Regions from separate parts of the Nitrospirillum amazonense genome, predicted to be linked through region 1. Evidence: riboswitches for the same ligand, from Rfam matches in the RefSeq annotation. Region 1 holds a riboswitch; each other region holds the start of a gene.
The links. A riboswitch is a leader RNA that binds a small molecule or an ion and turns the genes downstream of it on or off. The one in region 1 is predicted to bind S-adenosylmethionine.

Region 1 (10,254 bases):
TGTCCAACCATAACCCGTCGCAGGTGCGGCTGCTGCAATCCCGCCTGGGCCGGCCGCTGGTGACCAACCAGATCGAATTCTCCGTCACCAGCCTGGCGCCCCTGTTCGACGGCACGCTGGACCAGGCGCTGGAACTGCGCATGCGGCCCATGGCCTGGTCACCCCTGGGCGGCGGCGGCCTGTTCACCGGCGCCACGGAGCAGGCGCGCCGCACCCTGGCGGCGCTGGAGGCCGTGGGCGCGGAAATGGGCATCGGCGACCCGGGCACGGTGGCGCTGGCCTGGCTGATGCGCCATCCGTCACGCCCCGTGCCGGTGCTGGGCACCACGCGCCTGGACCGCATGCGCACCTACATGCAGGCAGCACAGCTGAAGATGCAGCGCCAGCACTGGTTCCAGATCCTGGAGGCCAGCCAGGGCCATGAAGTCCCCTGAATGAGGGATGGTGCCATTCCGTATGGTGCCACCGGTCGTGGCCGATAGTGTCGGGTGGATGTCCTTCCGCCCGGCACGCGTCCGGCCGATACTGCCCCCACGACGCGGCCGACCGGAGAGGCGGCGCGATGAGGGGAATGGAGAATGACGCGGGCACCGGCAGGCATCGGAATTCTGGGCTATGACGACGTCAACGCCCTGGACGTGACCGGTCCGGCCGAGGTCTTCGCCAACGCCGCCGACCTGGCGGAATGGGGCGAGGCCGAGATGGCGCCGGGGAAACGGCCCTATCGCGTCGTGCCGCTGGGCGTGAAGGCGGGGCCCTTCACCAGCGAGTCCGGCCTGACCTTCACCCCGGCGCACAGTCTGGCGGCCGATGACGTGCCGGACCTGGATACCTTGATCATCGCCGGCGGCAAGGGCCTGCGTGAGCCGGTCACCAATGCCGCCGTGGCGCAGTGGCTGGTCGGAAACGCCCATCGCTTCCGCCGGGTGGCCAGCGTCTGCACCGGCATCTACGGCCTGGCGGCCAGCGGCCTGATGGATGGCCGCCGTGTCACCACCCACTGGCGTCATGCCGCCGACCTGGCCCGCCGCTTCCCGCGCTTGAGCGTCTGCGCCGACGCCCTGTTCCTGAAGGACGGCGACTTCTACACCGCCGCCGGCGTCACCGCCGGCATCGACCTGGCCCTGTCGCTGGTGGAGGAGGACCACGGGCCGGCGCTGGCCCTGGCGACGGCCCGGGAACTGGTGGTGTTCATGAAGCGCCCGGGCGGCCAAGCGCAATTCTCCGAACCCCTGCGGTTTCAAAGCCGGGCGGCCAACCGTTTCGCCGACCTGTCGGCCTGGATGCTGGGCAACCTGGACCGCGACCTTTCGGTGGAGGAGTTGGCGACGCGGGTGAACCTCAGCCCCCGGCAGTTCCGGCGCCGCTTCACCGCCGCCCTAGGCCGTCCGCCGGCGGATTATGTCGCCGACCTGCGCCTGGGCGAGGCCTGCCGCCGCCTGGTGCAGCCAGGCGTGAGCGTGGAGACGCTGGCCGCCGCCATCGGCTTCCGCAGCGCCGACGCCTTCCGCCGCGCCTTCCGCCAGCGCTACGGCGTGTCCCCCAGCCAATATCAAGCGCATTTCTCCCCGGCCGGCAGCAGCTGAGCCGTTTCATCCCACCCTGAACCACCGGAGGGCCCCATGGCCTGGTTTTCCCCTGCCCGCCGCCTCGCGGCGGCAACGCCCCTGCTTTGCCTGCTGCTCACCCCCGCGACGGGGTCCGCCGCCACGGACGAACCTGCCCCCTTCGTTCCGCAATTCGACAAGGACGATCGGCTGACCTTCCCCGCCGACTACCGGGAATGGGTCTATGTCACCACCGGCATCGACATGGCCTATGGCCCGGCCATGCGCATGGGCCATTCCATGTTCGACAACGTCTTCGTGAACCGCGAGGCCTACCTGGCCTTCAAACAGACCGGCACCTGGCCGGAGAAAACCACCTTCGTGCTGGAGGTGCGCGGCGCGGCGGACAAAGGCTCCATCAACAAGTCCGGCCATTTCCAGACGTCGGAGGTCATGGGGCTGGAGGTTCATGTGAAAGACACCGCCCGCTTCCACGACGACGGCTGGGGCTTTTATTCCTTTGACGCGGGCGACGCGGCACCCCGGCCCGCGGAGCAGTTGCCGGTGGAGCAGAGCTGTTACAGCTGCCACCGGGAGCATGGGGCGGTGAACACTACTTTCGTGCAATTCTATCCGACCCTGCGCCCCATCGCCGAGGCCAAGAAAACCTTCAGCGCCGCATACCTGGCCGAAAAACCCTAGAGCAGAAGGCGATCAGGTGGGGTCGCCTGACCGTGTAAATCCGCTCTATTATGAATAGGTTAAGGGCAAGATACGATCATGGCTGATTGTATCTTGCTCTTGGCGGCGCCTGCTGCCGGCCGGGGCGACCGCGGGCCGGGGCGTCCTTCCTGGCCTTTGTGACGTATTCTGACACGGCGCCGTTGCCGTCGTGTCGGGGATGGACTATCAGTGCGCTTCGGCAGATAAAAGCGCGGTCATGAAGCCCGGCCTGATCCCCTCCTTGGACCCGTCCCTTTCCGATTCTCCGCCGGCGGCGGCGGGAGGGTCGGCCCCATCCCGCACGGCCGGCCGGCCCCAGGACAGCACCCGGGAACGGCTGATCGACCAGGCGCACACCCTGCTGGCCCAGGGCGGCCTGAAGGCATTGAGCGTCCGCAACTTGGCCGCCGCCGCCGGCCTGTCCACCAGCGCCGTCCCCTATCACCTGGGCGACAAAGACCGCCTGACCCAAGCGGTGTTCCTGGCCGCGGCAGAGCGTGACCGTCAAGCTTGGGCACAGTTCCGGGTATCGCTGGGCGATGGCGGCCTGCCCGTCCACGCCCTGGCCGATGCGCTGGTGGTGCAGGCGCTGGACCTGTCGTCACGCCAGGGCACCATCGAGTTGGTATGGTACGAGCTGATCCACCAGGCCCGCCATACCCCCGCCCTGCGCCCCATCCTGACGCAATGGTATGAAGAGCGGCGCAGCCACTATCGCGACCTGTTCGCACTGGCCGGCCTGCCCATCCATATCGCCGACATCATGACCCATTATCTGGTGGGCGACCGCTCCACCCTGCTGGTGGCCGGCGGCGCATCGGGCCTCGCCCTATCGGTTGTGGAGAACATCCGCCACCTGTGCGAACCGGAAGAAGGCCGCGGCGCCCTGTGGCATGAGCGCCTGCGCCGTCCCGGCAGCACGGGCGACGGCGGCGGTGAACCGGTGGGCGAGACGGAACGGCGCATCATCGCCGCCGCCGTGGCCACCATCATCGACCAGGGCGTGGCCGCCGTGACCCATCGCGCGGTGGCGCAGCGGGCGGGCGTCTCTCTCTCCTCCACCACCTATTACTTCCGCTCGCGCGGCGACATCATCCGCCGCGCCTTCCAGTTCATCCATGAGGAGCTGCGGCGCGAAATCCCGGCGGTGAATCGCGAACCGCCACCGCTGGACATCTTCCTGCGGGCCGTGGCCGACAACATGCTGACCCCGGTGGAGGGCGGGCGCATCGCCGGCCGCAACACCACCCACGCCATGGGCGACTTCGCGCTGGAGGCCTGCCGGGACGCCAGCCTCGTGCCGTTGTACCTGGCCTTCCGCCAGGGCCGCGGCTCCCGCATCCGCGCGGCGCTGGATTACGTGGTGGGCCCGCAGGCCTCCCTCTCCCCCTTTCAGGCGCAAATCGTGTCCACCTGGATGCAGGGGCGCGCGCAGATCCTGCACGCCATGGACGACCCGCCCGGTGTCGCCGGCCCCGATATCGACGGCTACGCCGCCGAGATGATCGTCCTGCTGCGCTACCTGCAGCCGGCGATGCCCAAGACCTGACAAGAAAGCCCTGACGTCAAAAGGCCAGGCGCCCCAGGTGGCGGCCGGCCAGAACCCAGGCGCGGGCGGCTGCCAGTTGTTCGCCGTCCAGGACCCGCCGCAGATGGGTCACCCGGCGCACATGCTGCCGGCTTTCCAGCACCGTGTAGATATGGGTGTACACGCCGTGGTGACGGTGGATGACGGCGTAGGTGCGGGCGACACAGTCCGGCACGCCAGCAAGGGGCATGCGCTCTTCCCGCAGCAGATGTACGGCATCCCCCGGATGGCTGCTGATGCCCGGGGCGGTGCCCAAGACCGGGGCCGGCGGTTCTTCCTCCGCCTGCGCAATGGTACCGGGCGTGCTTAGCGGGAAGGCGGCGGGAATATGCACGGGATGTCCACTCCAAACGGAGCGGATCCGGCATGATGCGACCATACGCTGCGACCCACTTGGTTGCCGCCGCCCGGGAACCGGGGGCCGCCACATCTCCGCGCGGACGCGGAAACCACCTTGCCTGGGCTGGCAGGTTGGTGCGGGACGCCGGCCCCGCTCCTGATGCAACAGTGCCGGCACGAACACCGGCGCGTTGTGGATACCCGCAACCGTCAGCCCTGGCAAGCGGCCATTTGGGCATGACGGCCCCAGTCGTCCGGCGTCCAGTGCGGCGCCAGAACCAGGGCGCGGCCGGTGGCGACGATGTCGCCGTCCCGCCCACTGTCATGAATACGGCACACCGTGGCCAAGTCCACCAGCCGCTTTTCGGGCCGCAGGCGGGTGATGGCCACGGTGGCGGACAGCGCCGCATCCAAGGGTACCCGGCGCCAGAACACCGTGTCTTGCTTCAGGTAGTTGGTGCCCGGCCCCGGCAGGTGGACGCCCAGCAGGAAGGAGAAGAGGCTCAGCACCAGCGGCTCGCGCAGGCGATGGCCGGTTAGGCGTTCATAAAGCGCCAGATCCTGGTCCGCGTATAGGCGGGTGACCTGGGCGGCGGCGCCCGGCGGCGGCTCGCGCCAGTCCTCATCCGGCGCCAGCGGCGCCAGGGTGGCCACGCCGTCACACACGACCTGGCCGTCCGTCCGCCGCTGGGCCACCAGACGCACGTGGGCGCCGTCTTGCGGATCGGCGCGGAAGGTCAGCACCTCGTCCGCGTACGCGGGGGCGGGGAAGGTCACGGCCAAGCGGGCCAGGGGCTGGCCGGGCTGCGCGTCGGCGGCCAGGCCGCGCAGCAGGGCGCACAGCAGGGCGCCGTGGGCCACAGTGCGGCCGAAGCGGGTGCGGGCCGCATGGTCCGGGTCCACATGAATGGGGTTATCATCGCCCGACAGCCGGGCGAAGGCGTGGAAGTCATCCTGGCTCAGGGTGCGCGTGAGGATCACGAGGCCAGATCCAGGCCCGGCGGCGGCACCAGGCGGTGCTTCTGGATCTTGCCGGCGGCGGTGCGGGGGAAATCCTCCACCAGCACGAACCGGCGCGGCACCTTGTAGCCGGCCAGCAGCCCCCGGCAATGCCTGGCCAGGCTGTCGATGTCGGTGCCGGGCTGGGCGCGGACATGGGCATGCCCCACCTCCCCCCACACCGGGTCGGGCACGGCCACCACCGCAACCTCCAGCACACCGGGATGGCGCAGCAGGGCGTTCTCCACCTCCACCGGATAGACGTTCTCCCCGCCCGAGATGAACATCTCCTTCAACCGCCCCACGGGGTAATAGTAGCCGTCCTCGTCCTGGCGCACCAAATCGCCGGTGCGTAGCCAACCGTCGGGGGAAAAGGCGGCGGCCGTGGCCGCCGGCTGGCGCCAATAGCCCGGCGTGACCGCGGCCCCCTTCACCCACACCTCACCCACTTGCCCGGCGGGCACGTCCCGCCCGGCCCCATCCACCACCCGCACCCGGCATAGAATCTGCGGCTTGCCGATGGAGCCCACCTTGGCGGCGGCCCCGGCCGGGTCGTTCAGGAACAGGGTGGGCCCTGTCTCCGTCATGCCCATGCCGTTGCACACGAACGCGCCGCGCTCAATGAAGCGGCGGGCCAGCGCATCCTCCAGCGGGGCGCCGCCGCAAGCCCAGCGCCGCACGGCGCCCAAGTCCGTGGTCCTGAAGCGGGGATGCAAGGCCAGCTGGCGATAGACGGCGGGCACGCCGAAGAAGGTGGTGATGCGGCCCTGGGCGATCAGCTCCAGGACAGCGCCGGCGTCGAATTGCGGCTGCACCAGCACCTCGCCCCCCGCCATCAGCAGCGGCAGAGTGTGCAGGTTGATGCCGGCGGTGTGGAACAGCGGCAGGTAGTTCAGGGTGCGGTCGTTCTCCGACAAATCCACGCCCTGGCGCAGGTTGACGTAGTTCGCCATGGCCATGCCGTAGGTGTAGAGCACGGCCTTCGGCTCACCGGTCGTGCCGGAGGTGTAGAGCAGGTACCAGACATCGTCGGCCGGCCAGACTTCGCGGCAGGGCAACGGCGGCTGCTTCGCCACCCGGTCCTCGAAATCATCGTCCACATCGACATGGGCCAGATCGACATGGGCCAGCCCGCCGGCCAGGGCTTGGGCCGTGGCCCTGTCCTCGGCCCCATGGAACAGCAGCCGGGGTTGGCAATCGGCCAGCACGGGAGCCAGTTCCGCCGCCGGCATGCGCCAATTCAACGGCACCAGCAGGCAGCCCAGCTTGGCGCAAGCGAACAGCAGCGTGAAGAAGTCTGGTCGGTTGCGGCACAGCACCGCCACCCTGTCACCGGGTTCGGCGCCCAGGGCGGCCAGCAGGCTGGCGGCACGCGCGGCGCGATCGTCCAGGCCGGCATAGGTCAGCGCCCCGGCAGCGGACCCAACCGCGGTCAGGTCCACCAGGGCCCTGCGGTCCGGCGACAGCCGGGCGCGCTGCGCCGTCAGGTCGAACAGATCCCACATGGTTCGGCGCCAAGCGCCCCGCTCCCTCATCGTTCCGGTTCAGAAATGATCCAGGCGACTTAAGGCTTGGTTACTTACGGCTTCAGCCCCCGGGCGATGAAGTCGGCCGCCTCCGCCGCGACTTCCGCCGCCGGGCGGTCATCGCCCCAGACGGCGTAGCGCTGGCCGATGAAGACGCTGACGCCGATCAAGGCCCAGGCCCGCACCTCCACGTCGCCCTCGCGGATTTCCCCCCGTTTCTTGGCCGACTCCAAATTGTTGATATAGCCGTCGGCGAACACCTGATAGTAGCGCCGGTAGGCATCCTCGGCAACGAACTGCGCCTCCATCACGATGCGGTAGAGGTTGCGGTGCGCGCGCACGAACTCGATGAACGCCTCCAGGCCCAGGCGTTCCGCCGTCAGCCGGTCAGGCGCGTGGGCCACCCGCTCCGCGATCCAGCGGCGGGTCAGCGCGCCCATATCCTCCACCAGCGCGCGGAATAGCGATTCCTTGCTGTCGAAGTAGGTGTAGAAGGTGCCCAGGGCCACAGCCGCGCGCTGGGTGATGCCGCTGACCGACGCCTCGTGGAAGCCGCGCTCACCGAATTCCAGGGCGGCGGCGTCCAGCAGTTTGCGCAAAGTACGCTTACCCCGCTCGGTCCGCGGCGTTTTATCGGCGGCCGCTTCCCCAGGCGCCGCCTCGGTCTCAGCGCCCTCGACCCCACCGCCCTGCGTCATGGCATCGGTTTCGCCATCGCCGACAGCCCGCTTCGCCGCCTCGGGTGAACGCGCCATGCCCCAACCTCCCTCTCTCGCTTTTCGGAACTTGAACGTTGACTCAACTTTCATCTTACGGCAAGCATGACGGCGGGAGGATGATCCGCCGACGCTACCGTCGGTGGATACCACGAAGCGCGGAAAACACCGATGCACGAACTGGGGCGACAGGCCGGGACCCGGCCACGCGGGGAAGACTCACGCCCGCTGCTACCGGCTGACGGGGGCCTGATGGCCTATCGTCTGGCTGGCAAGGGCCGCCCTCTGGTGCTGCTGCACGGCTGGGCCACCCATGGCGGCTTCTTCGCGCCCCAGCTTACGGACCTGGCCGCCTCGTTCCAGGTGCTGGTGCCGGACCTGCCCGGCCACGGCGCCACCCCAGCCCCCCACCCCACCGTGCGAGACCAGGCGGATGCGCTGCGTGCCCTGCTGAACGCCCTGGACCTGCGGGGTACCCTGCTGGTCGGCTGGTCCATGGGGGCCATGGTGGCGTGGCGCGCTCTGCTGGACGGCGCCCGGGAGCGGGTGGCCGGCCTGGTGGTGGTGGATATGAGCCCGCGCCTGTGCAACGACGCCAGCTGGCCCTGGGGCCTGCGGGGGGCGGTCCAGGCGCGCGGGCCACAAGCCGCCCGCCTACTGGCAACCGACTGGGCGGCCTTCGCGCCGCGCATCGCCCGGCGCATCTTCGCCGCCGGCAGCCTGCACACCGACCTGCGCCGCTGGGTGGAGGGAGAGGTTGCGCGATGCGATGCCGAAGCCATGGCCGCCCTATGGCTGGACCTGCTGGCCCAGGACTTCCGGGCCGACCTGGGCCAGTTGGACTTGCCCACGCTGATCCTGCGCGGGGGCCTGAGCCAGCTCTATCCCGCCGGCACGGCCGATTGGCTGGCGACGGCCCTGCCCCGGGCGCGGCAGGTCACCTTCGCCGCCTCCGGCCATGCGCCGCATCTGGAGGAGCCGCAGCGCTTCAACGAGATCATCACCGGCTTCGCCGCCGGCCTGCCGCCCTGAGGGAGCGGGTGGGGAACGGCAATCAACGGACGAAAGAACGGGCCCATGAACAGGGCCATAGACGGGAGGGCAAAGGGAATGAGCAAGGCTGCACGCTGGTTGTTGGGCGTTTCGGTCGCGGGTCTGATGCTGGGGGATGCGGCGTGGGCGCAACAGGCCGCCGATCCCGCCACCGACAGCGACGTGCTGCAAGAGGTAGTGGTGACGGCCCGCCGCCGGGCGGAAAACCTGAAGGATGTGCCGGTGGCGGTCACCGCCATTTCCGCCGACCAGTTGCAGGCCCAGGGCTCCGTCAACCTGACCGACCTAGAATACAAGTCACCCAATACCACGGTGCAGGTGGCGCGCGGCTCCAACTCCACCCTCATCGCCTTCATCCGCGGCGTGGGCCAGCAGGACCCGCTGTGGGGTTTCGAGCCCGGCGTGGGCCTGTACGTCGACGATGTGTACGTCGCCCGGCCGCAAGGTGCCGTGCTGGACATCTACGACGTCAGCCGCATCGAGGTGCTGCGCGGACCACAGGGCACGCTGTACGGCCGCAACACCATCGGCGGCGCCATCAAGTATGTAACCCGCGACATGACCGACCAGCCCACCGCCAATGCGCGGGTGGAGATCGGCAGCTATAACGAGCACAACGTCATCCTGTCCGGCAGCACGCCGCTCAGCGAGAAATTCGCCATCGGCGGTGCCGTGGCCATCTACCGCCATGACGGCTACGGCCACAACCTCTACACCGGCGCCGACCAGTACAATAAGGACGTGGTAGCCGGCCGCATCAGTGCGGAATTCAAGCCCACCGAGAAATTCACCATCAAGGTGGCGGCCGACCAGACCAATGACATGTCCAACGCCAAGAGCGGCCACCGCGAAACGGCGACACCGGCCGGCGCCGCTCCCCTGGCCGACGACTACGACACCATGGCCGGCGTTGGCGACCACAACTTCGTGACCAACCGGGGCATGTCGCTGACGGCCGAATGGCAGCTGTCAGACCAGTGGCTGCTGAAGGCCATCAGCGCCTACCGCGACGGCTACACCCAGACCAACATCGACTTCGACAACCTGCCCCAGCCCTATCTGGACGTGCCCGCCTGGTACAAGGACCACCAGTTCAGCCAGGAGGTTCAGGCCGTTTACACCGGCGAACGGCTGCAGGGCGTGGCCGGCATCTATTATATGGACGCGACCGCCGCCGGCGCCTTCGACACCGATGTGCAGAACCTGGGCCTCAGCATCCTGACGTCTGGTTCGGTCAAGACCAAGAGCATCGCCGGCTTCACCGACCTCAGCTACGACATCACCGATGACCTGAAGGTCTCGCTGGGCGGGCGCTACACCAACGACGACAAGACCGGCAGCGTCTATCGCGCCTATTACCTGGGCATCCGCAGCCCCATGTTCGGTGGCAAGCAGCAGGCGCCCTTCTCCATCCGCACCAACTACACCAACGACCGCAGCTTCGGTGAATTCACGCCGCGCGCCAGCGTCAGCTATAAGCTGACGCCGGACGTGACCGGCTATGTCTCCTACTCCAAGGGCTTCAAGTCCGGTGGCTTCGACATGCGCGGCGACGCCGTGCTCACCCCCGACACGGTCAAGGGCTATAACCCCGAGACGGTCGATAGCTATGAGGTGGGCCTGAAGGGGGACTATCTGGATCGGCGCCTGACGCTGAACCTGGCCGGCTTCTACGCCGACTATAGCGGCCAGCAGGTGACGACCCAGGTGCCCACCGCCACCGGTATCGCCAGCTTCGTCGACAACGCCGGCGCCAGCCATAT
Region 2 (10,254 bases), on a different contig from region 1:
CGCCTGCGCGGCCATGCCATGGCGCGCATCCAGGAGCGCATCGGCCGTCTGACGGGCATCACAGTCGACACCGACGCTACGGTGTTAGGGGAGTGACCTCATGGACACCCGGATTCTGACGAACGCCCCGTACGATGTGGAAAAGGTCCGCCAGGACTTCCCCATCCTGACGCGCTTGGTGCATGAGAAGCCGGGCCGTCCGGGCAAGCCGCTGGTCTACCTGGACAACGCCGCCAGCGCGCAAAAGCCACGAGCAGTCATCGACGCCATGGCCAATTTCATGGCGCACGATTACAGCAACGTCCATCGCGGCGTCCATTACCTGTCCCAGGTGGCGACCAACCTGTACGAGGCAACGCGCGTCAAGACGGCCACGTTCCTGAACGCGCCCTCGCCCGACACCATCGTTTTCACCCGCAGCGCCACCGAGGCCTTCAACCTGGTGGCCAGCAGCTGGGGTGGGACCCACCTGAAGGCGGGTGACGAGATCATCCTGAGCGTGATGGAGCATCACGCCAACATCGTGCCCTGGCAGCTGCTGCGCAGCCGCACCGGCATCGTCATCAAGGTGGCGCCGGTGCTGGACGACGGCACGCTGGACCTGGACGCGCTGGCCCGGCTGCTGGAAAGCCCCAAGGTCAAGCTGGTGTCCATCACCCACGGCAGCAACGTGCTGGGCACGGTGACGCCGGCGGCGGAGATCGCCCGCATGGCCCACGCGGCCGGCGCCAAGGTGCTATTCGACGGCAGCCAGGCGGCGGTGCACATGCCGGTGGACGTGCAGGCCATCGACGCCGACTTCTACATCATGACCGGGCACAAGCTGTACGGGCCTACCGGCTTCGGCGTGCTGTACGGCAAGGCCGAGCTGCTGGAATCCATGCCACCCTATCAGGGCGGCGGCGACATGATCCAGACGGTGACCTTCGAGGAGACTACCTTCCGCGAGGTGCCGCACCGGTTCGAGGCCGGCACGCCGCCCATCGTGGAGGGCATCGGCTTCGGTGCCGCCATCGACTACGTGACGGCCCTGGGCATGGGCGCCATCCATGCCCATGAGCAGCGCCTGCTGGCCTATGCCATGGAGAAGCTGCAGGCCATCCCGGGCCTGCGCATCATCGGCACCTCGCCCACCAAGGCGGCCATCCTGTCCTTCACCATCGAGGGCGTGCACCCGCACGACATCGGTACCCTGGTGGACCGGGCCGGCGTGGCGGTGCGGGTGGGCCGGCACTGCGCCGAGCCGCTGATGGACCGTTTCGGCGTGGGCGCCACGGCGCGCGCCAGCTTCGCCCTGTACAACACCGAGGCCGAGGCCGACGCCCTGGTGGACGCCGTGCGCGCGGTGAGGGAGTTCTTCAACTGATGTTCGACGATCTGCGCGACCTGTACCAGGAAGTGATCCTGGACCATGGCAAGCATCCCCGGAACTTCGGGAAGCCTGAAGCTTTCAATCGCATGGCCCGGGGCGAAAACCCGCTGTGCGGCGACAAGATCAACGTCTACCTGACCATCGGGCCCGACGGCCTGGTCAACGACGCGCATTTCGACGGCCGCGGCTGCGCCATCAGCCAGGCCAGCGCCTCGCTGATGACCGAGACGCTGAAGGGCAAGACGGAAGCGGAGGCCGAGGCGCTGTTTGGCCACTTCCATGACATGTGCACCAAGGACGACCATGAACACACCGACCACGGGCACCTGGACCCGGAGGCGGTGGAGAAGCTGGACGTGCTGTCGGGCGTGCGGGAATTCCCCATGCGTGTGAAGTGCGCGACCCTGGCCTGGCACACCATGCACGCCGCCCTCGAGGGCGATGAGAAGACGACGACGGAGTGAGCGAGATGTCTGGAGCCGAACGACCCATCGCGCCGGATGTTACGCTGCAGGCGCCGGCCACCATCCCGGATGAGGACAAGCTGCCCCCGGACGCCCCTCTGGCGGACCGCGTGACGGAGGCGCTGAAGACCGTCTACGACCCGGAAATCCCAGTAAACATCTATGAGCTGGGCCTGATCTACCGCTGCGACATCGACGCGGAAGGCCAGGTCGAGATCGACATGACCCTGACCGCCCCCGGCTGCCCCGTGGCGGGCGAGATGCCGGGCCAGGTGCAGGGCGTCGTCGGCAGCGTCGATGGGGTCAAGGACGTGACCGTGAACCTGGTGTGGGAACCTGCCTGGAACCCCAGCCTGATGTCCGACGAGGCGCGCGTCGCCCTCAATATGTTCTGACGTGTGGAGAGAATCATGAGCCGCATGGAACGCCCGAAAGCGATGAGCCTGACCGACGCCGCCGCGACCCGCGTCAAGGAGATCATGGCCCAGCGCGAGACGCCGGCCGTGGGACTGCGCGTCGGCGTGAAGGCGCGCGGCTGCTCCGGCCTCAGCTATTTCGTCGAATACGCCGACGCCAAGAAGCCCTTCGAGGAAGTGGTGGAGGAGAAGGGTGTCACCCTGCTGCTCGACCCTGCCTCCACCATGTTCCTGCTGGGCACGGAGATGGACTACAAGGAAGACAAGTTCCAGTCGGGCTTCGTCTTCACCAACCCGAATGAGAAGGGCCGCTGCGGCTGCGGCGAGAGCTTCACGGTCTGATTTTTCTGCGTGCTGTCGTGCAGGGACGCTGGCACGACGGCGAAGCCGTCCTCAGGGCTGGTTGGCGCTGCCCAGATTGCTGACGGCCATATCCAGCTCGCCCAGGTCGATGGCCGCCATCTCGACCATGACATAGGAAGCGGGCGGGAAACGGGCCATCAGCTTGTTGCGGAAGTCGCGGGGACCGGCGGCGTAGCCGTGGACGACACGGGCGCCGCTCTTGCCGCCGCCCAGGCCCGTCACCAGGCTGATCCGCGCCTCGAACAGGGTGTCGCCCTGCGACCAGGCCTGGGAGAACAGGTTCAGGTGGCGCGGAATCACCTGCTGCAGCGTGCCACGTCGGGCCTCGACATCGCGGGCGCGGGTGGCAATCTCTTCCAGCTCCCCATCCAGGTCCTGCAGCGCCGTGCGCAGTTCCCCTTCCTGCAGGCGGGCCTGGCGCAGGCTGGCGGCCGCCTTGTTGCGCTCCTCCACCGCGGCGCTGACCCGCCGCTCGGTCTTGCGCACCTCGGTGATCAGCCGCTTCAGCGACCAGGCCATGATGGCGCCGCCCACCGCCAAGGCGCAGACGTGGCCGGGGCTGGGGTTGGCGTAGGCTTCCGCCAGGGCGTCGGACAGCATCATGGGACAGGGTTCCTCGAGGGGTCTCTTCAGCTCGGCCGCACAACCCCGCGCTGCGCGCCGGGGGGGCTCGAGCCCTGGACTTGCCGCACGTTGGTGACGCTGTAGCCGTCGGCCAGGGCGAATTCCTGCTGCAGGGCGGTGCGGGCCTCCATCTCCGTGCGGGCCCAGACGCGGGCACGGTGCAGGTGACGCCACAGCGGGCAGATCGATTCCATGCCCGCGACCACGCCGTTGGTCAGCGCGCTGTTGCTGATGTCGGCGGAATAGAGCGCCAGGCCGCTGGCCGAGGGGCCGCCCAGGTCATGCCAGACCTCCACCCGCCGCCGCTCAAACTCCTCACATTCCTTTTCCAGGCGCTGGAGGTTGCTGGTCTCGCGAAAGCGCAGGGCAATGCGCGCGTCGCGCACCCGGGCGGTGTCCCGGTTGGCCGCCGTCACCTTTTCCGCCGTGCGCCGGATCTGCTCGATTTCCTTTTTCACCTTGGCGTGGCGGGCGATCATCTCATAGACGTCGTTGATGACCAGACGCAGCAGTTCCAGCAGCACTACCCCCGCCAGGATGGCGCCCACGATGGTTATGATCACCAGATCCGGTTTCTCGATGTGCACCAGCGCCTCGGCTTTCGGGGGATGAACGGTCGCGCTATCGCATGGAAGTCCACTTCAAGGTTGTACGGTCAATTAGCCGTTAACGGGCCCTAAATCCGAAATTTTAAATAAAATCTTCCGTATAGGGCCCATCACAACTTGTCAGGAGAGATTTACGCGGCGGCCGCGTGGGCCACGTCGCGGATGTCGGCCACCAGTTGGTCCACGCGTTCCGGCTGGGTATCCCAGGCGAACATGAAGCGGGCGCCGCCGCCGATGAAGGTGTAGAAGCGCCAGCCGCGCGCCCGCAGGCCCTCCAGCACCGCCGCCGGGGCCATCAGGAACACGGCGTTGGCCTGGACCGGAAACAGGGGCGCCACGCCCGGCACCCCCACCAGGCCCGCCGCCAGACGCTGGGCCCCCGCGTTGGCATGGGCGGCGTTGCGCAGCCAGGCGCCGTTTTCCAGCATGCGCACCCACGGGGCGGACAGGAAGCGCATCTTGGACGCCAACTGGCCCGCCTGCTTGCAGCGATAATCGAAATCCTCCGCCAGGGCCCTGTCGAAGAACAGGATGGCCTCGCCCACCGCCATGCCGTTCTTGGTGCCGCCGAAGCACAGCACGTCCACCCCCGACTTCCAGGTCATCTCCGCCGGCGAACAGCCCAGGCTGGCGCAAGCGTTGGCGAAGCGGGCGCCATCCATGTGCAAACGCAGGCCCAGGTCGCGGCAGACGGCGGAGATGGCGCGGATCTCATCCAGGCTGTAGACCTGCCCGGTCTCTGTCGGTTGGGTGATGGTGACGGCGCGGGGCTTGGGGAAATGAATGTCCGACCGGCCGGTGGCCAGCGCCCGGATGGCATCCGGCGTCAGCTTGCCGTCCGCCGTCTGCGCCACCAGCAGCTTGGACCCGTTGGAGAAGAACTCCGGCGCGCCGCATTCATCCGTCTCCACATGGGCGGAGGCCGAGCAGATGACGCTGTGATAGGACTGGCACAGCGAGGCCAGGGCCAGCGAGTTGGCCGCCGTGCCGTTGAAGGCGAAGAACACGTCGCAGGGGGTGCCGAACAGCTGGCGGAAGGCGTCGGCGGCCTTCGCCGTCCACACATCCTCGCCATAGGCGGCAGCGTGGCCGCTGTTGGCCTCCGCCATGGCGGCCCAGGCTTCCGGACAGACACCGGAATAATTGTCGCTGGCGAACTGCTGAGCGGCGAATTGGGCGGGTAGCGTGTCAGTGGTCATGGGGAACGCAGCCTTCATGGTCTCAAGTCTCGACCAAGAGCGAAACGGACTCACGTGGCTGCTTCCCGTTCATTGCCGGATCGGCCACATCCTTCCCCTCTGGGGGAAGCGCCACCTTGCCGGGTAAGCAGGTTGGCGTTGAGCGTCAGCCCAACTCTTGATGCACGGGGCAGAGGGATAACCGTTGGCGACGGCGGGCGCAAGCCCCCTGAGGCCGGTGCGGTGTCATGGGTGACCTTCGGCGCGGGACCGCCGGGACCGGCTGCCGGCGACGGCGGTCTCAGCCGCCAGCCGCAGCGGGGGTCATGCCCATGCCGCGTGGCACGCCCCGCGTGGCGGCGGGTGGGCGCACCGGCAGGGGCTTGGGCCCGGCGGGAACCGGCGGTTCCACCGCCGCCCCCTCATCCGCCACGTGGCTCCCCATCAGGTCACCAAGGGGCTCATCCTCCGCCGGCGGTTCCACCGGCGCGGCACCGTCAACGGCGGGCCCCTCGTCACCCAGCGAGATGGGCAGCACGCTGCTGATGATATAGCCGCCCTCACTGGCAAGGCGGTTGGTGACCAGCGCGCGGAAGTCGGCCTCCGTCGGGGCGTAGCCGTGCACCACCCCGGCCTCGGCCATGCCACCCACGGCGCGGCCCACATGGCGGGGCGCCACCACGTTGCGCAGGTGCGCCTCATACAGGTGGTCACCCTGCGCCCACTCAAGGGAGACCAGGTTCAGCGGCCGGGGCGTAGCCTGGCGCAGCACCGCCATGCGGTTCTGCACCTCATCCGTCCTGCGCGCGATCTCGCGCAGCGCCTCCTCCCCCTCCTCCAGGGCTTGAAGCAGCTGCTCCTCCTGCTGGCGGGCGACGCGCAGGTCGGCGGCGGCCTCGTTCTTTTCGTCCACCGTGGCGGCGATGCGCCTTTCCGTTTCCCGGATCTTGAACAGGATGCGGCGGACGGAGAAGGCCAGGAAGGCCCCGCCGATGGCCAGGATGATGAACACCATGAAGTTGAGGTTGCTGTAACCGCCCGTCATCAGCGCACCATGCGCCGGTGCGGTCGCACCAGGCGGGACTGCGCCGCCGACCGGCCGGCGGCCGCCGCCTCCGCCACCGCCTTGAAGCCCTGGGCGGCGCGCAGATTGTTGACGGTGAAACCATCCTTGGGACTGAAGGCCAGCAGCAGGCGGGATCGGGCCTGCCGCTCATTCCCCGCCCATACCCGGACACGGTGGGTGTAGCGCCAGAGGGGACAGATCTCCTCCATCCCCGCCGCCGCCCGTTCCATCAGGCTGCGGCTGTTCAGGTCCGCCAGGTAAAGCTGGTCGTCCAGGGTGGCGTCCCCCACCTCATGCCACACCTCCACCCGCCGCCGCTCCAGTTCCTCGCACTCCTGTTCCATGCGGTGCAGGATGGTGTTGAGGCGGAAGCGTTCGGCGTTGCGCCGGTCGCGCAGGGCGGCATTGGCCCGGTTGGTCGCCCACAGGTTTTCCGTGGTGCGGCGCGTCTGCTGGATCTCATACTTGATGCGACGGTATTTCGCCGCCCATTCGTAGATGTCCACGATCACCAGGCGCAGCACTTCCAGCAGCGCGATGGCGGCCACAACGGCGCCCGCGACCGACAATACCACCAGATCCGACTGGACGACCTGCACGGGGACCTACCCTGACTTACCTCTCCCGCTCATGTCCGAACGATACAGCCTAAGGCCGTAGTCGGCCTGCCCAAAATACCCGCCTAAGTCATCTGGACAGGCCCCCTGCCCAACCGGGGAGGGCAGATGCATGAGGTCCCCACCGGCATCCGCCGGATGCCCCGTCGCCCCCTTATCGCGCCCCGGGGGCAAAGGGGGGGTTGGCGTGGCGCGGCGCCCTCCCCTATCCTGGCCGCCAACCATAATTCCAACGGAAACCCACCCCATGGACAGCCGCCTCGACACGGCCACGCCCCACGCCATCCACCTTCGCGATTACGCCCCGCCGGCGTGGCTGATCGACACCGTGGATCTGCATGTCGATTTGCGGGAGGAGGCGGCCACCATCCGCTCCACCCTGACCGTGCGGCGCAACCCGGCCTCGGGGCCGGCCTCGGGGCCCGCCTCGGGGAATGCCGCCGCCGCGCTGGACCTGGACGGCCAGGAACTGGAACTGCTGGCCGTGCGCGTGGACAACCGCCTGCTGGGGCCCGACGATTACACCCTGACGCCGGAACGGCTGACCCTGGCCGGTCTCGCCGACCACGCCACGGTGGAGATCACCACCCGCACCCGGCCGCAGGACAACACGGCGCTGGAGGGGCTGTACAAGTCATCCGGCAACTACTGCACCCAGTGCGAGGCGGAAGGCTTCCGCAAGATCACCTATTTCCTGGACCGCCCGGACGTGATGGCGCGCTACACCACCACCATCGAGGCGGAGCGGGCGCGCTATCCCGTGCTGCTGTCCAACGGCAACCTGACGGCCAGCGGCGACAGCGCGACCGAGGCCGGGCGCCATTGGGCGCGGTGGGAGGATCCCTGGCCCAAGCCCTGCTACCTGTTCGCGCTGGTGGCCGGCACGCTGGTGCATATCGAGGACCGCTTCACCACCCGCTCCGGCCGCGAGGTGGCGCTGCGCATCTATGTCGAGCCGGGAAATGAGGCCAAGTGCGGCCACGCCATGGAGTCCCTGAAGAAATCCATGAAATGGGATGAGGACGTCTATGGCCTGGAGTACGACCTGGACATCTTCAACATCGTCGCCGTGTCCGACTTCAACATGGGGGCGATGGAGAACAAGAGCCTGAACGTCTTCAACACCAAGTACATCCTTGCCCAGCCGGAGACAGCCACCGACACCGACTTCCTCGGCATCGAGACGGTGGTGGCGCATGAGTACTTCCATAACTGGACGGGCAACCGCGTCACCTGCCGCGACTGGTTCCAGCTGAGCCTGAAGGAAGGCCTGACCGTCTTCCGCGACCAGGAATTCTCCGCCGACATGAACTCCGCGCCGGTGAAGCGCATCCAGGACGTGCAGCGCCTGCGCCAGGTGCAGTTCAACGAGGACGCCGGCCCCACCGCCCACTCCGTGCGGCCGGAAAGCTATATCGAGATCAGCAACTTCTACACGCCCACCGTCTACGAGAAGGGCGCGGAGGTGCTGCGCATGTACCGCACCCTGCTGGGCCACGCGGGATATCGCAAGGGTATCGACCTGTATTTCGCCCGCCATGACGGCCAGGCGGTGACGACGGACGACTTCCTGGCCGCCATGGTGGAGGCCAACGGCCAAAAGCCCACCGACCCGCTGTGGGCGCAGTTCCAGCGCTGGTATTCCCAGGCCGGCACGCCGGTAGTGTCGGGCGAGGGCCGGCACGATGCCGCCGCCGGCACCTACACACTGACCTTGCGCCAGACGGTGCCGGCCACGCCGGGTCAGCCGGACAAGCTTCCCCAGGTCATCCCCGTGGCCCTGGGCCTGGTGGGCCCGGACGGCAGGGATATGCCCCTCACTCTCCAGGGCGAAACCGAAACCGGCGCCACCACCCGCACCCTGGCCCTGACGGAAGCAGAACAGAGCTTCACCTTCACCGGCGTGGCCAACGCGCCGGTACCGTCGCTGCTGCGCGGCTTCTCCGCCCCGGTGCGGTTGGACTTCAAGCAGGATGACGCGGCGCTGACCTTCCTCATGGCCCACGACAGCGACGCCTTCAACCGGTGGGAGGCCGGGCAGACCCTGGCCACCCGCCTGATCCTGGCCGATGTCGACGCGCGCGCCCAGGGCGCCGAAGCCACCGTGCCCCGGGCCTATATCGATGCCACGGCCCAGACCCTGGCGCGGGCGGGGGAGGACCGGGCATTCGCCGCTCTGGCCTTGGCCCTGCCGACGGAGGGCTATCTGGGCCAGCAGCGTGCCACCGTGGACGTGGATGGCATCCATGCCGCCCGCCTGGCCTTGCGCCGCACCCTGGCGCGCGAGCTGAACGGCGCCTTCCGCAAAGCCTATGATGGCAACCGCACCGATGGCGCCTTCACCATCACGCCCGACGCCATGGGCCGCCGCGCGCTCAAGAACGCGGCGCTGGCCTACCTGATGGCGCTGGACGACGCCCCGGCGCGCGCCCTGTGCCTGGCGCAATACCAGGGCGCCACCACCATGACGGATGCCATCGCGGCGCTGGCGCTGATCGCCGACAGCGCCATGGATGAGCGGGCGGGCTGCCTGGCGGACTTCGCCGACCGCTGGAAGCATGAGGCGCTGGTGATGGACAAGTGGTTCGCGGTGCAGGCGCTGAGCGATCGGCCGGACACGCTGGACCGGGTGCGGGGCCTGATGGACCATCCGTCCTTCTCCATCCGCAACCCCAACAAGGTCTACGCCCTGGTGGGCAGCTTCGCCGCCAACCCGTCCAAGTTCCACGCCGCCGACGGCAGCGGCTACGCCTTCCTGGCCGACACGGTGCTGACGCTGGACAAGCTGAACCCCCAGGTGGCCAGCCGCATGGTGAAGCCATTGGCCCGCTGGCGCCCCTATGACGCCGGCCGGCAGGAACACGCCAAGGCGGCGCTGGAGCGCATCGTGGGAACCGCCGGCCTGTCGCGTGATGTCTATGAGATTGCGTCGAAGAGTTTGGCTGGGTAAATAGACAAATAAAAACAGCGCCGCGCCACAATACTGGCGCGGCGTTTCTTCTCATTTCTGAATTCACAGACCCTTATATTGACTATATAAGGCTAATATTAATTTACCCCTCACGACGGTCATCATGACATTCCTGAAAATGAATAGGCCGACACGGCTCTCTTTTTTTATCCTGCCCCTGTTGGCCGGCTGCGTGCCCTTCAGCAGCAGCGAAGCGGTGAAGGCCCTGCCCGTCACGCTGGCGCATGACAGCTACGTCTCCGACATCGAGATCAAGGCCCTGCCCCCCGACGCCACGCCCGAGTTCAAGGCCAAGCTGGAACTGGCCTTGCGTACCGAGCTGACCAAGTGCGCCAAGGGCAGCCATCCCCTGCGCGTGGAGGCCCGTGTCGCCCGCTTCAATGGTGAGAACGCCGGACGGGCCCTGCTGCTGGGCGATTCCAACATCGTCCGTGGTTCCGTCCAGCTGTTCGATCCGGCCAACGGCGCCTTGGTGGGCGACTATGATGTCAACCGTTCAGTGGGCGGCGGTGGCGTGCTGGGGGCCATCGGCCTCAGCGGCGCTGAAGGTCAGATGGCCCAGGCCTTCGCCAACC
Region 3 (10,254 bases), on a different contig from region 1:
CCTTGGCAGGAAGATAAAACCGGATGGCGAAAGTAGGGCCCCGGCCCCCTGGCGGTCAAGCCGGGCCGGGCGGACCCCTCACTTCCGCTCCCTCACTTCCGCCCCCTTACTTCCGTCTACGCCGCAGGCGCGCCAGGAAGTCGGAAATGACGACGCCGCGCAGGGCCACCACGGCGATGCCGTAGACCACGAGGCCCGCCGTCACCAGCGCCGCCAGCGCCGGCACGCGCACCCAGACGCTGTCCACGAAATACGGATCCAGCACCGTCGCCAGGGGGATCAGGCAGCCCGCCATGACCAGGCTGGCCGCCAGGATGCGCGGCGCCCGGGTCAGCAGCTGGCGGTCCAGCCGCAGCCAGCCACGCCGGGCCAGCGACAGGGCCAGCAGGCTGATGTTGCCCCAGGCAGTAATGGTGCTGGCGAGCGCGATGCCGACATGGGCCAGTGGCGTGTACAGCGCCAGCACCGTGGCCAGGACCATGTTGCCCACCAGGGTGGCGATGGCGATGCGCATGGGGGTGCGCGTGTCCTGGTGGGCGAAATAAATGGCCGTCAGCACCTTGGACGCGACATAGGCCGGGATTCCGGGGGCGTAGACGGCCAGCGCCAGAGCGGTCTGGTGCGCCTCCGCCAGACCGAAGCGGCCGCCATGGAACAGCGCCTTATAGATGGGCTCCGGCACCAGACCCAGGGCGAAGGCCGCCGGCAGGGCCAGTAACAGGCCGAACTCGATGCCCCGGCTGACATGGTGGTCGATGGCGTCCCGCTCCCCGCCCTGGACATGCCGGGACAGGGTGGGCAACAGGGCGGTGCCGATGGCGATGCCGATGACGCCCAGCGGCAGCTGGTTCAGGCGGTCGGCATAATAAAGGTAGGAGATCGAACCCGAGGGCAGCAGCGAGGCGACGTGCGTGCCGATGATCAGGTTGATCTGGATGACGCTGGCGCTGATGGCGCCCGGCACCATCTGGCGAAACAGGCGCTTCAGGTCCGGCGTCAGGCGCGGCCAGGTGATGCGCAGCGCCACCCCCGCCCGATGGCAGGACACCGCCAGCCAGATCATCTGCACCATGCCGGAAATGGTGAGGCCCCAGGCCTGGCCCAGGTTGGCCTCCAGATGCAGCCAGACGGTGCAGCCCAGGGCCGCGATCATGCAGATGTTGAAGGCGATAGGCGCCGCCGCCCCTGGCGCGAACCGGCCCAGGGCGTTCAGCACGCCGGTCTGCAGGGCGGTGATGGAGATGAACATCAGGTAGGGGAAGGTGATGCGCCCCAGCTCCACCAAGCGAGAAAAGTGCTGCGGCTGGTCGGCGTAGCCACTGGCCAAGCCCAGCATCACCCAGGGCATGGCCATCATCACCAATGCTGTGATGGGCAGCAGCACCAGCACCATGAAGGACAGCGCCTGGTCGGCGAACCGGTCCGCCGGCCCCCGCCCCCGCGCCTTGAGGTCGGCCGAGTACATGGGCACGAAGGACACCGTGAAGGCCCCCTCCGCGAACATGGAACGGAAGTAGTTGGGCAGGCGCTGCGCCACGATGAAGATGTCGGCCGACACCCCCGCGCCGAGCACCCAGGCGGTCAGCAGGTCACGGATGAACCCGCCGACGCGGGAGATGAGGGTGAGGCCGCCGACGGTGGCGGTAGCGCGCGCGAAGCTCATGGTGCTGGCGCATTATCCGAAAACAGGCGCAGGCGCCAGTTTTCATGTTCCCTCAGGCACCGGGCGGCGGCACCCGCCGGCTTTGCTTCCTCGCCTTTCAGTCCGCTGACGCTCCCCGAAAAGCTCCGGCGGCCCCGGTCGGGGCCTATTGGAAAAAGAGACACCGCCTGGAGGGCCTTACTCAGCCGCCGCCGCGGTGCGGCGCCGGGCAGCCGGCTTGGCCTTGGGCTGTTCCGCCGCCGGATCGGGGTCGTCCAGCACGGCCAGCAGTTCCTTACGGATCTGGGTCAGCTTGGCCTCGTGCGCCACCTTCAGGCCGAAGATGTCCTTCACATAGAAGACGTCGACGGCCGCGTTGCCGTAGGTCGAGATCTTGGCCGAGGCGATCTGCAGGTTCAGCGCTGTCAGGGCCCGGGTCAAGTCATACAGCAGGCCCGGCCGGTCACGGCCGTTGACCTCGATGACGGTGTAGCCGGCGCTGGCCTTGTTATCGACCAGCACGCGTGGCGGCACCCGGAACACGCGGGTGCGCGACGGCAGGGGCGAGGCGCGTTTGGCCAATTCCGGCGCCAGCTTGATGTCGCCGGCCAGCGCCTTTTCCACCGAAGACTTCAGCCGTGTGCGCTTTTCCCCGCTGTCGAAGCGGGCGCCGCTGGGCCCGGCCCCCTGCAGGGAGAAGACATCCAGCGCCATGCCGTTGGTCATGGTGGTGATGCGGGCGTCGACGATGTCGCCGCCGGCCAGCGCCATGGCCCCCGCCAGGCGGGAGAACAGGCCGGCATGGTCGGCGGTGTAGATCGTCACCTCGGTCACCGAGCGGCCGGGGTCGTAACGGGTCTCGATGGTCAGCGGCGCCTGCCTGGTTTCCGCGTCGTGGATCAGGCGGGCGTGCTGGGCCAGGGTGGGCGGGTCGAAGGCCAGCCAGTAGTTGGGATAGCCCAGGGCCAGGTGATGGTCGATGTCGGCCGGGGTCCAGTCGGGCAGCTGCGCGCGCAGAGCCGCTTGCGCGTTCGCGATGCGCGCCTCGCGGCCATCGGCGCCAACGACGCCGCCGGACATCATTTCCTCCGCCCGCCAGTACAGCTGGCGCAGCAGCGTGGCCTTCCAGTTGTTCCAGCGGCCGGGACCCACGGCGCGGATGTCGGCCACGGTCAGGACCAACAGCAGCTTCAGGCGTTCCGGCGACTTCACGATGTCGACGAAATCGCGGATGGTCTTCTCGTCATCCAGGTCGCGCTTGAAGGCGACGATGGACATGGTCAGGTGCTGGCGCACCAGCCAGGCCACCGTCTCCGTCTCCTCCTCCGTCATGCCCAGGCGCGGGCACAGCTTTTCCGCCACCTTGGCGCCCAGTATGGAATGGTCGCCGCCCCGGCCCTTGGCCACGTCGTGCAGCAGCAGGGCCACCGACAGGGCACGCTTGGAACTGAGGGTATGGATGACCTCGCAGGCCAGCGGCACCTCGTCCTTCAGGTTGCCTTTGTCGATGTCGTGCAGGATGCCCATGGCAAACAGCGTGTGCTCGTCCACGGTGAACATGTGGTACATGTCGTATTGCATCTGCGCCACGACCCGGCCGAAATCCGGCAGGAAACGGCCCAGCACCCCGGCCTCGTTCATGCGGCGCAGCGTGACCTCGGGGTCCTTGCGCGAGCCCAGGATTTCCAGGAACAGCCGGTTGGCCTCCGGATCGTTGCGCACCTTGGGGCCCAGGGTGGAGATGGAGCGCGCGAGCGCCCGCAACGCCTTGGGATGGATGTCCAGGTTGTGCCACTGCGCCACGCGGAACAGGCGCACCATGTCCACCGGCTTGTCGCGGAAATGTCGCTCGTCGCGGATGCTGAGGCGACCGTTGTCGATGACGAAGCCTTCCAGCTCGCTGGGCTTCAGACGCCGCAGGAAGGCGAAGCGGGGCGGCCGCTGGCTTTCCTGTTCCAGTGTGGCGCAGAGGATGCGGGTGAGATCCCCCACGTCCTTGGCCATCAGGAAATAGTGCTTCATGAAGCGTTCGACGTCGCTGGTGCCAGCGTGGTCGGTGTAGCCCAGCCGCCGCGCCATCTCACCCTGCACGTCGAAGGTCAAGCGATCCTCGCCCCGGCCGGTCAGGTAGTGCAGGTGACAGCGGCAGGTCCACAGGAAGTTCTGCGCCTTGGCGAAGCGCTGCGCCTCCTCGGCCAGCAGCACGCCGTTGGCCACCAGATCCTTCACCTTGTCGACCTGATAGACGTACTTGGCGATCCAGAACAGGGTCTGCAGGTCGCGCAGGCCACCCTTGCCCTCTTTCACGTTCGGTTCCAGCACATAGCGGCTGTCGCAGAACTTCAGGTGGCGGCTGTCGCGCTCGGCCAGCTTGGCCTCGATGAAGGCGGGACCGGTGTTGGCCACCACCTCTTTGGTGAAGCGCTTGCGAAACTCCGCGTACAGCTTGTCGTCACCGTAGAGGAAGCGGGCCTCCAGCAGGCTGGTGCGGATGGTGATGTCGGCCAGGGCCTGGCGCACGCATTCATCCACCGAACGCACCGCGTGGCCGACCTTCAGCCCCATGTCCCACAGCAGGTAGAGGACGTATTCCACCACTTGCTCGATGCGCGGCGTGCGTTTGTAGGGCAGCAGGAACAACAGGTCGACGTCGGAGAAGGGCGCCATCTCCTTGCGGCCGTAGCCGCCGGTGGCCACCACGGCGAACTGCTCACCGCGCGTCGGGCCGGCGGTGGGGAAGACGCGGTGCAGGGCAAAGTCGGCCAGCGACACGACGATGGCGTCGGTCAGGGCCGTGGCCTCGCGCAGGCAAACCTCCCCCCGGCCGCCATTTTCCAGCCGGCGGCGGATGAGGGCACGGCCCTGGTCCAGCGTCTGGCGCATCAGGGCCAGGATGCCGGCGCGCAGGGCGTCCGGCCGCAGGTTGCCATCCGCCAAGTTGGCCATACGAGTGGTCAGCACCTCGGCCGTGGGCAGTGCCTCCGGCAAGGCGGCGTCATCCAGCGGGGTCGGGGCGGTTTTGGCGACAGGGGACATGGCGCGGCGAATCTCTGACAAAGCCCGGCGGTTCGGGCCGGCCGGGCGGGCACCATCCAGGGTCGGGGTACCAGCACCGCGGCTCCCGGGACGGACCGGGAGTATGGCACAAACTTTTTCCCACGCATCACCCCATGCGCGGCCCGATGCCTTCGCTAGCCGTTTGCCCCCGGACTCCTTTCCGGGCCCAGCCTTTTTCTCGTCGATCACCGCGGCGTCATCGGTTCCCGATGTGCCCCCACCCCTGCCCATATGTCCCATGGCGGCCTCCCGGATATTGTTGTTCCGTTTTCAGGCTTCAGGCTGACTTGGTCCTGACGCGCGCCCCTCCCTGTCTTCGGGCGCACGCTTTACGCCGGTTTATCCCGCCCCCTCCATGCCCCGGCGCGGCAGCAGTCGCGGCACCAGCGACAAACGGCGGGCGTTGGCCGAGGCGGCGCGGTGGATGGGCGCGAGGCCCAGACCGCCCAGGCGACTGGTGGCATGGCTGAAACGGGTGAAGGCGCCGGTGGCGGCGCGCAGGGTGGAGGTGACCAGGCGGCGCTCCGCCGTCACCCAGTCCCCGGGATGCCAGGATGACCAGGCGGCGCGGGCGAATTCACCCAGCGCGTCGACCTGATGGTCGCGCCAGCGCCACCATGCGTCGTGGAAGGCGCGCATGCCCCCCACCAGGGCCAAGGCGGAGTCCGTGAAGGCCTCGACCTTTTCGCGGCCCATGCGTTCGAATTCGGGATTGGTGCCCAGCGCCACCGGGTCGCCACCGGTCTGGGCCAGCAGGCCCAGCCGCGCGGTGATGGTGTGGGCGGAGGCGAAGGCGGTCTCATGCACCCGGGTCGCCACCCGGTCCAGTTCCACCTGGGCCCGTTTCAAATGCATGGCCTCCGGCGTGCCGGGAATGACCATGCCGATGCGCCCCTTGCCCGCCCTTTTGGCCGGACGCGGGGCGGTGGGGTAAGGGATATGCCGATCCGGCATGGTGAGCGCTCCCTTATGTTGCGCCGCGATAGTGCGCTGCAACATTATGGGAAACGCTTCGCCGCGTCCATAAAGTAAGTGGGAACCGGCCCTCGATCCAAAGTCTAAGGACCGCTACGGGGTAGAGTATCGGCCGCCCGGTGTAAGGGCGGCACGGGGCAAAACCCGCACCGCCGCCCACTTGGGCAGTACCTCAGCCGACAGCGGCGGCCAGACCGGCGGCCAGATCGTCGCGCAGGTCGTCCGCGTCCTCCAGTCCCACGGAGAAACGCAGGGTGCCGGGGCTGATGCCCACCTTGGCCTTTTCCTCATCGGTCAGGCGCTGGTGGGTGGTGGTGGCGTTGTGGGTGATCAGGCTCTTGGCGTCGCCCAGGTTGTTGGAGATCTTGATGATCTTCAGCGCGTTCAGCAGGCGGAACGCCGCCGCCTTCCCGCCCCTGACGTCGAAGGTGACCAGGGTGCCGCCGGCCTTCATCTGGCGCATGGCCAGTTCATGCTGCGGGTGGCTGGGCAAGCCGGGGTACAGCACCGTCTCCACCGCCGGGTGGCTTTCCAGGAATTGGGCCAGCGCCAGGGCAGAGGCGGCCTGAGCGTTGACGCGCAGTTCCAGCGTCTCCAGGCCCTTCAGCAGCACCCAGGCGTTGAAGGGGCTCATGGACGGGCCGGTGTGACGCAGGACGGGGGAGATCAGGGCCGCCACCTCGTCATCGCACAGCACGGCACCGCCCAGGCAGCGGCCCTGGCCATCGATATGCTTGGTGGCGGAATAGACGACCACGTCGGCGCCCATGTCCTTGGGGCGCTGCAGCACCGGGGTGGCGAAGACGTTGTCGACCACCACGCGGGCACCGGCCTTGTGCGCCAGGTCGGCCACGGCCGCCACGTCCACCACCTGCATGGTGGGGTTGCTGGGGCTTTCCAGGAAGACGACGGTGGCCGGGGTGGACAGGGCTTCTTCCCACTGCTTCAGGTCGGTGCCCTCCACGAGGGTGCACTGGATGCCGTAGCGCGGTGCCAGATCCTTGATGATGTAGAGACAGGAGCCGAACAGCGCGTGCGGCGCCACCACCCGGTCACCGGCCTTCAGCAGGCCCATGACCGCCAGGTTGACGGCCGCCATGCCGCTGGCCGTGGCGATACAGCGGGCAAACCCCTCATAGCCGGCCAGCCGTTCCTCCAGCATGGCCACGGTGGGGTTGCGGAAGCGGGAATAGACGAAGCGCGAGCCGTCGTTGACGAAGGCGGCCTCGGCCTCCTCGGCACTGCCGTAGATGAAACCCGAGGTGAGGAACAGGGCTTCGGAGGTTTCCTCGAAGCCGCTGCGGCGGGTGCCGCCGTGCACCAACTGGGTACGGGGGCGCAAGGTGGCCGGGGAACTGGGATTGTCAGGCGTCTGGCCCATGGCCGTCACTCCGATAAGGCAACCGCGACCGGCAAAGGGCGGCAGCGTGGTCGGTGTACCTTATGTACGGCCCGACCTTTTAGCAGCTTATTTAGCGTGGCCTGCAAGCCGGTCAGCAAATCACCACGTGGATCGGTTTTAGGCCCGCCTCTGGGCAAGCGTCAACGGCCACCTTGTCATCGCGACAATGCGCCGGGCGGCTTGGCGCACGGTCCAGGGAACGGCCGGGGCGGCGGCCGATTACACCAGCAGGACGCGGTTTGCCTGGGGCGTCTGGAAGCGCCCCGGGGGCACTGGGGCCATAATGCCCGGTTGCCGGCCGGCCGCTTCCGTGCTAGTCCCGCGCGCGTCAGTCCGCGTCGGCGGAATAGCTGATTTGCTTTTACCGGGAGTCCCAGACCTATGTCCGATGAGACCAGCCTGAACGGCGCCGCCCCCAATGGGAGCACCGACGGCGGCAATGGCGCCACCGCCACTGAAGGCGCCGGCATGCTGCCGCTGGTGGTCAATGCCCAGTACGTCCGGGATCTGTCGTTCGAGAACCCGAACGCCCCCGCCAGCCTGATGAACGCCCAGCAGCCCAAGGTCGACCTGCAGGTCGATGTGCAGGCCCGCAACGTGGCGGAGAACGTGCACGAGGTGGCGCTGAACATCCGTGCCGAGGCCAGCCACGAAGGCCGCACCGCCTTCATCGTCGAGCTGTCGTACGCCGGCATCTTCTCCATGCCGCCCATGCCGCTGGACCAGACCCGCGCCGTGCTGCTGATCGAGGCGCCGCGCCTGCTGTTCCCCTTCGCCCGTTCCATCGTGTCGGATGCCGTTCGCGATGGCGGCTTCCCGCCGCTGATGCTGCAGCCCCTGGACTTCGTGGATCTCTATCGCCGCCAGGTGCTGGCGTCGGAGAAGCCGGAAGACATGGCCCAGGCCTGATCCCAAGGCCAGTCACTGACCAGGAGAGCCGCCCGGCGCCCCACGGCCCGGGCGGTTTTCTTTTGGGCTTTCAGCCGCGCGCGGCGCGAATAAGCGCGTCCACCGTCACGGCGTCGGCGCCGGCGGGTACGGCCACCAGGGGCAGGCCGTAAGCGCCCAGGCTGGACAGGGTTTCGGCCGTGCCGGCCACCACATCCCAATCGCTGGTGCTGGCCTTCAGCGCGCCGTGCGCCTCGCGCGCCGTGGCGGCCAGCGTCACCTCCAGCCCCAGGGTTTCCAAGGCGCCGGCCAGACGGGCCAGCGCGCCACCAACCAGCAGAACCCGGAGCGTGGAGACGGGGCGCTTGCGCGGCACCCTGGCCACCAGTTGCCGCGCCTCTTCCGCCGCGGCCAGGATACGGGCGGCGAAGTCCTGTTCCTGTCCGCCGGCGGGCAGGTCCGCCGCCAGCAGGGTGGAATAGCCGTGGATGGCCGTCAGCAGGTTGTTGAGGTCATGCAGGAAGGTGGCGGGAACCAGCCGGCCATCGGCATCCCCCTTGCCGTCAGCTGGCAATACCCATCTCCACCGCGCGCATCACCGCCTGGGTGCGGTTCTTGGCGCCCAGCTTGCGGCAGATGCCCCGCACGTGCAGCTTCACCGTCACTTCTTCCAGTTCCAGCGAACGCGCGATCTCCTTATTGGAGCGGCCTTGCAGAAGGTAGTCCAGCACCTCGCGCTCACGCCGGGTGAAGCTGGCGCCGTCGGCCGTGTCGGCGGTGTTGACGTCGGCCGGGATGAAGCGCTCTCCCGCCAGCATGGTCTGGATGGCGGACAGCAATTCCGTGGCACTCAGGGTCTTGGGCAGGAAACCGACGGCACCCCGGGTAAAGGCGCCCCGGATCTCATCCGGCCGGGCCAGGCCCGACATCAGCGCCACCTTCAGCAGGGGGAATTCGGTGCGCACGCGCTGCAGGCCGTCCAGTCCGTTCATCCCCGGCATGCGCAGGTCCAGGATCAGCAGGTCGATGGCCTTGTCCTGCCGCAGGGCGGCGACGGCCTCGTCCACGCTGGCGGCCCCTACGACGACCGCGCCCGGCGCCTGTCTTTCGATGTGAGAAGACAACGCGTCGCGCACCAGACCATGGTCATCGGCAATCAATAAGCGCATGTGAGACGACCCCCGCGGTTGCTCTATCCAAAAGGATAGACCAATAACCCCTGCTATTTGAACCTTTTTTCAGCGTCGGCAAGGGTTGCGCAAGCAGAAATTTCTTATCGAACGTAATGGAATGTGACCAGTTCTCAATTAAGCCGATGAAACCACGGAAAACCGTGGATCTTGGTTAATGCGCAGTTCATTTCCAAAACAGTGTTTTTACTGATAATAAAAAATGGTGCCATCGCACAGCAATGGCACCCTTGATATCAATACTGGAATTCTTCTTACTGGTTCATGCTCTCGAAGAATTCGGAATTCTGCTTGCTCTGCTTGAGCTTGTCGATCAGGAATTCCACCGCATCGGTGGCACCCATCGGGTTCAAGATACGGCGTAGGATCCACATCTTGGCCATGGTGCCCTTTTCCACCAGCAGCTCTTCCTTGCGGGTGCCCGACTTCTGGATGTCGATAGCCGGGAAGACGCGCTTGTCCGACAGCTTGCGGTCCAGGACGATTTCCGAGTTACCGGTGCCCTTGAACTCTTCGAAGATGACCTCGTCCATGCGCGAGCCGGTGTCGATCAACGCGGTGGCGATGATGGTCAGGCTGCCACCTTCCTCGATGTTGCGGGCGGCGCCGAAGAAGCGCTTGGGCCGCTGCAAGGCGTTTGCGTCCACACCGCCGGTCAGCACCTTGCCGGAAGACGGCACTACGGTGTTGTAGGCGCGGGCCAGGCGGGTGATGCTGTCCAGCAGGATGACAACGTCGCGCTTATGCTCGACCAAGCGCTTGGCCTTCTCCAGCACCATTTCCGTCACCTGGACGTGGCGGGTCGCCGGCTCGTCAAAGGTGGAGCTGATGACCTCGCCCCGGACGGAGCGGGCCATGTCGGTCACTTCTTCCGGACGCTCATCGATCAGCAGGACGATGAGGTAGACCTCGGGGTGGTTGGTGGCGATGGAGTGGGCGATGTTCTGCAACATCACCGTCTTGCCGGTGCGGGGCGGCGCCACGATCAGGGCGCGCTGGCCCTTGCCCAGCGGGGCCACCAGGTCGATGACCCGGGTGGTCATGTCCTTCTTGTTGCGGACCGGATCCTCGATTTCCAGTTTCAGCCGCTCTTCCGGATA

Region 2: it holds a riboswitch for S-adenosylmethionine, as region 1 does, so the genes downstream of both, P5F91_RS10805 (threonine aldolase family protein) here and P5F91_RS02450 (hypothetical protein) in region 1, are expected to answer to the same signal.
Region 3: it holds a riboswitch for S-adenosylmethionine, as region 1 does, so the genes downstream of both, metZ (O-succinylhomoserine sulfhydrylase) here and P5F91_RS02450 (hypothetical protein) in region 1, are expected to answer to the same signal.

Annotation. Positions count from the first base shown of each region.
Region 1 covers NZ_JARPAF010000001.1:590,217-600,470, reverse strand. Annotated here, with positions in the region: gene P5F91_RS02470 (aldo/keto reductase) at 1-434, shown strand, start outside; gene P5F91_RS02465 (GlxA family transcriptional regulator) at 579-1,586, shown strand; gene P5F91_RS02460 (cytochrome P460 family protein) at 1,623-2,249, shown strand; gene P5F91_RS02455 (TetR/AcrR family transcriptional regulator) at 2,488-3,819, shown strand; gene P5F91_RS02450 (hypothetical protein) at 3,836-4,192, opposite strand; SAM-I-IV-variant riboswitch at 4,242-4,366, opposite strand; gene P5F91_RS02445 (MaoC/PaaZ C-terminal domain-containing protein) at 4,408-5,178, opposite strand; gene P5F91_RS02440 (AMP-binding protein) at 5,175-6,701, opposite strand; gene P5F91_RS02435 (TetR/AcrR family transcriptional regulator) at 6,776-7,477, opposite strand; gene P5F91_RS02430 (alpha/beta fold hydrolase) at 7,691-8,470, shown strand; gene P5F91_RS02425 (TonB-dependent receptor) at 8,549-10,254, shown strand, end outside.
Region 2 covers NZ_JARPAF010000002.1:1,020,413-1,030,666, reverse strand. Annotated here, with positions in the region: gene sufD (Fe-S cluster assembly protein SufD) at 1-96, shown strand, start outside; gene P5F91_RS10835 (cysteine desulfurase) at 101-1,366, shown strand; gene sufU (Fe-S cluster assembly sulfur transfer protein SufU) at 1,366-1,836, shown strand; gene P5F91_RS10825 (SUF system Fe-S cluster assembly protein) at 1,842-2,231, shown strand; gene P5F91_RS10820 (HesB/IscA family protein) at 2,247-2,594, shown strand; gene P5F91_RS10815 (hypothetical protein) at 2,646-3,218, opposite strand; gene P5F91_RS10810 (hypothetical protein) at 3,245-3,802, opposite strand; gene P5F91_RS10805 (threonine aldolase family protein) at 3,979-5,046, opposite strand; SAM-I-IV-variant riboswitch at 5,105-5,215, opposite strand; gene P5F91_RS10800 (hypothetical protein) at 5,327-6,070, opposite strand; gene P5F91_RS10795 (hypothetical protein) at 6,070-6,690, opposite strand; gene pepN (aminopeptidase N) at 6,956-9,658, shown strand; gene P5F91_RS10785 (hypothetical protein) at 9,798-10,254, shown strand, end outside.
Region 3 covers NZ_JARPAF010000002.1:330,479-340,732, forward strand. Annotated here, with positions in the region: gene murJ (murein biosynthesis integral membrane protein MurJ) at 107-1,663, opposite strand; gene P5F91_RS07590 ([protein-PII] uridylyltransferase) at 1,841-4,678, opposite strand; gene P5F91_RS07595 (hypothetical protein) at 5,039-5,653, opposite strand; gene metZ (O-succinylhomoserine sulfhydrylase) at 5,847-7,055, opposite strand; SAM riboswitch at 7,115-7,192, opposite strand; gene secB (protein-export chaperone SecB) at 7,458-7,985, shown strand; gene P5F91_RS07610 (hypothetical protein) at 8,056-8,538, opposite strand; gene P5F91_RS07615 (response regulator transcription factor) at 8,528-9,133, opposite strand; gene rho (transcription termination factor Rho) at 9,409-10,254, opposite strand, start outside.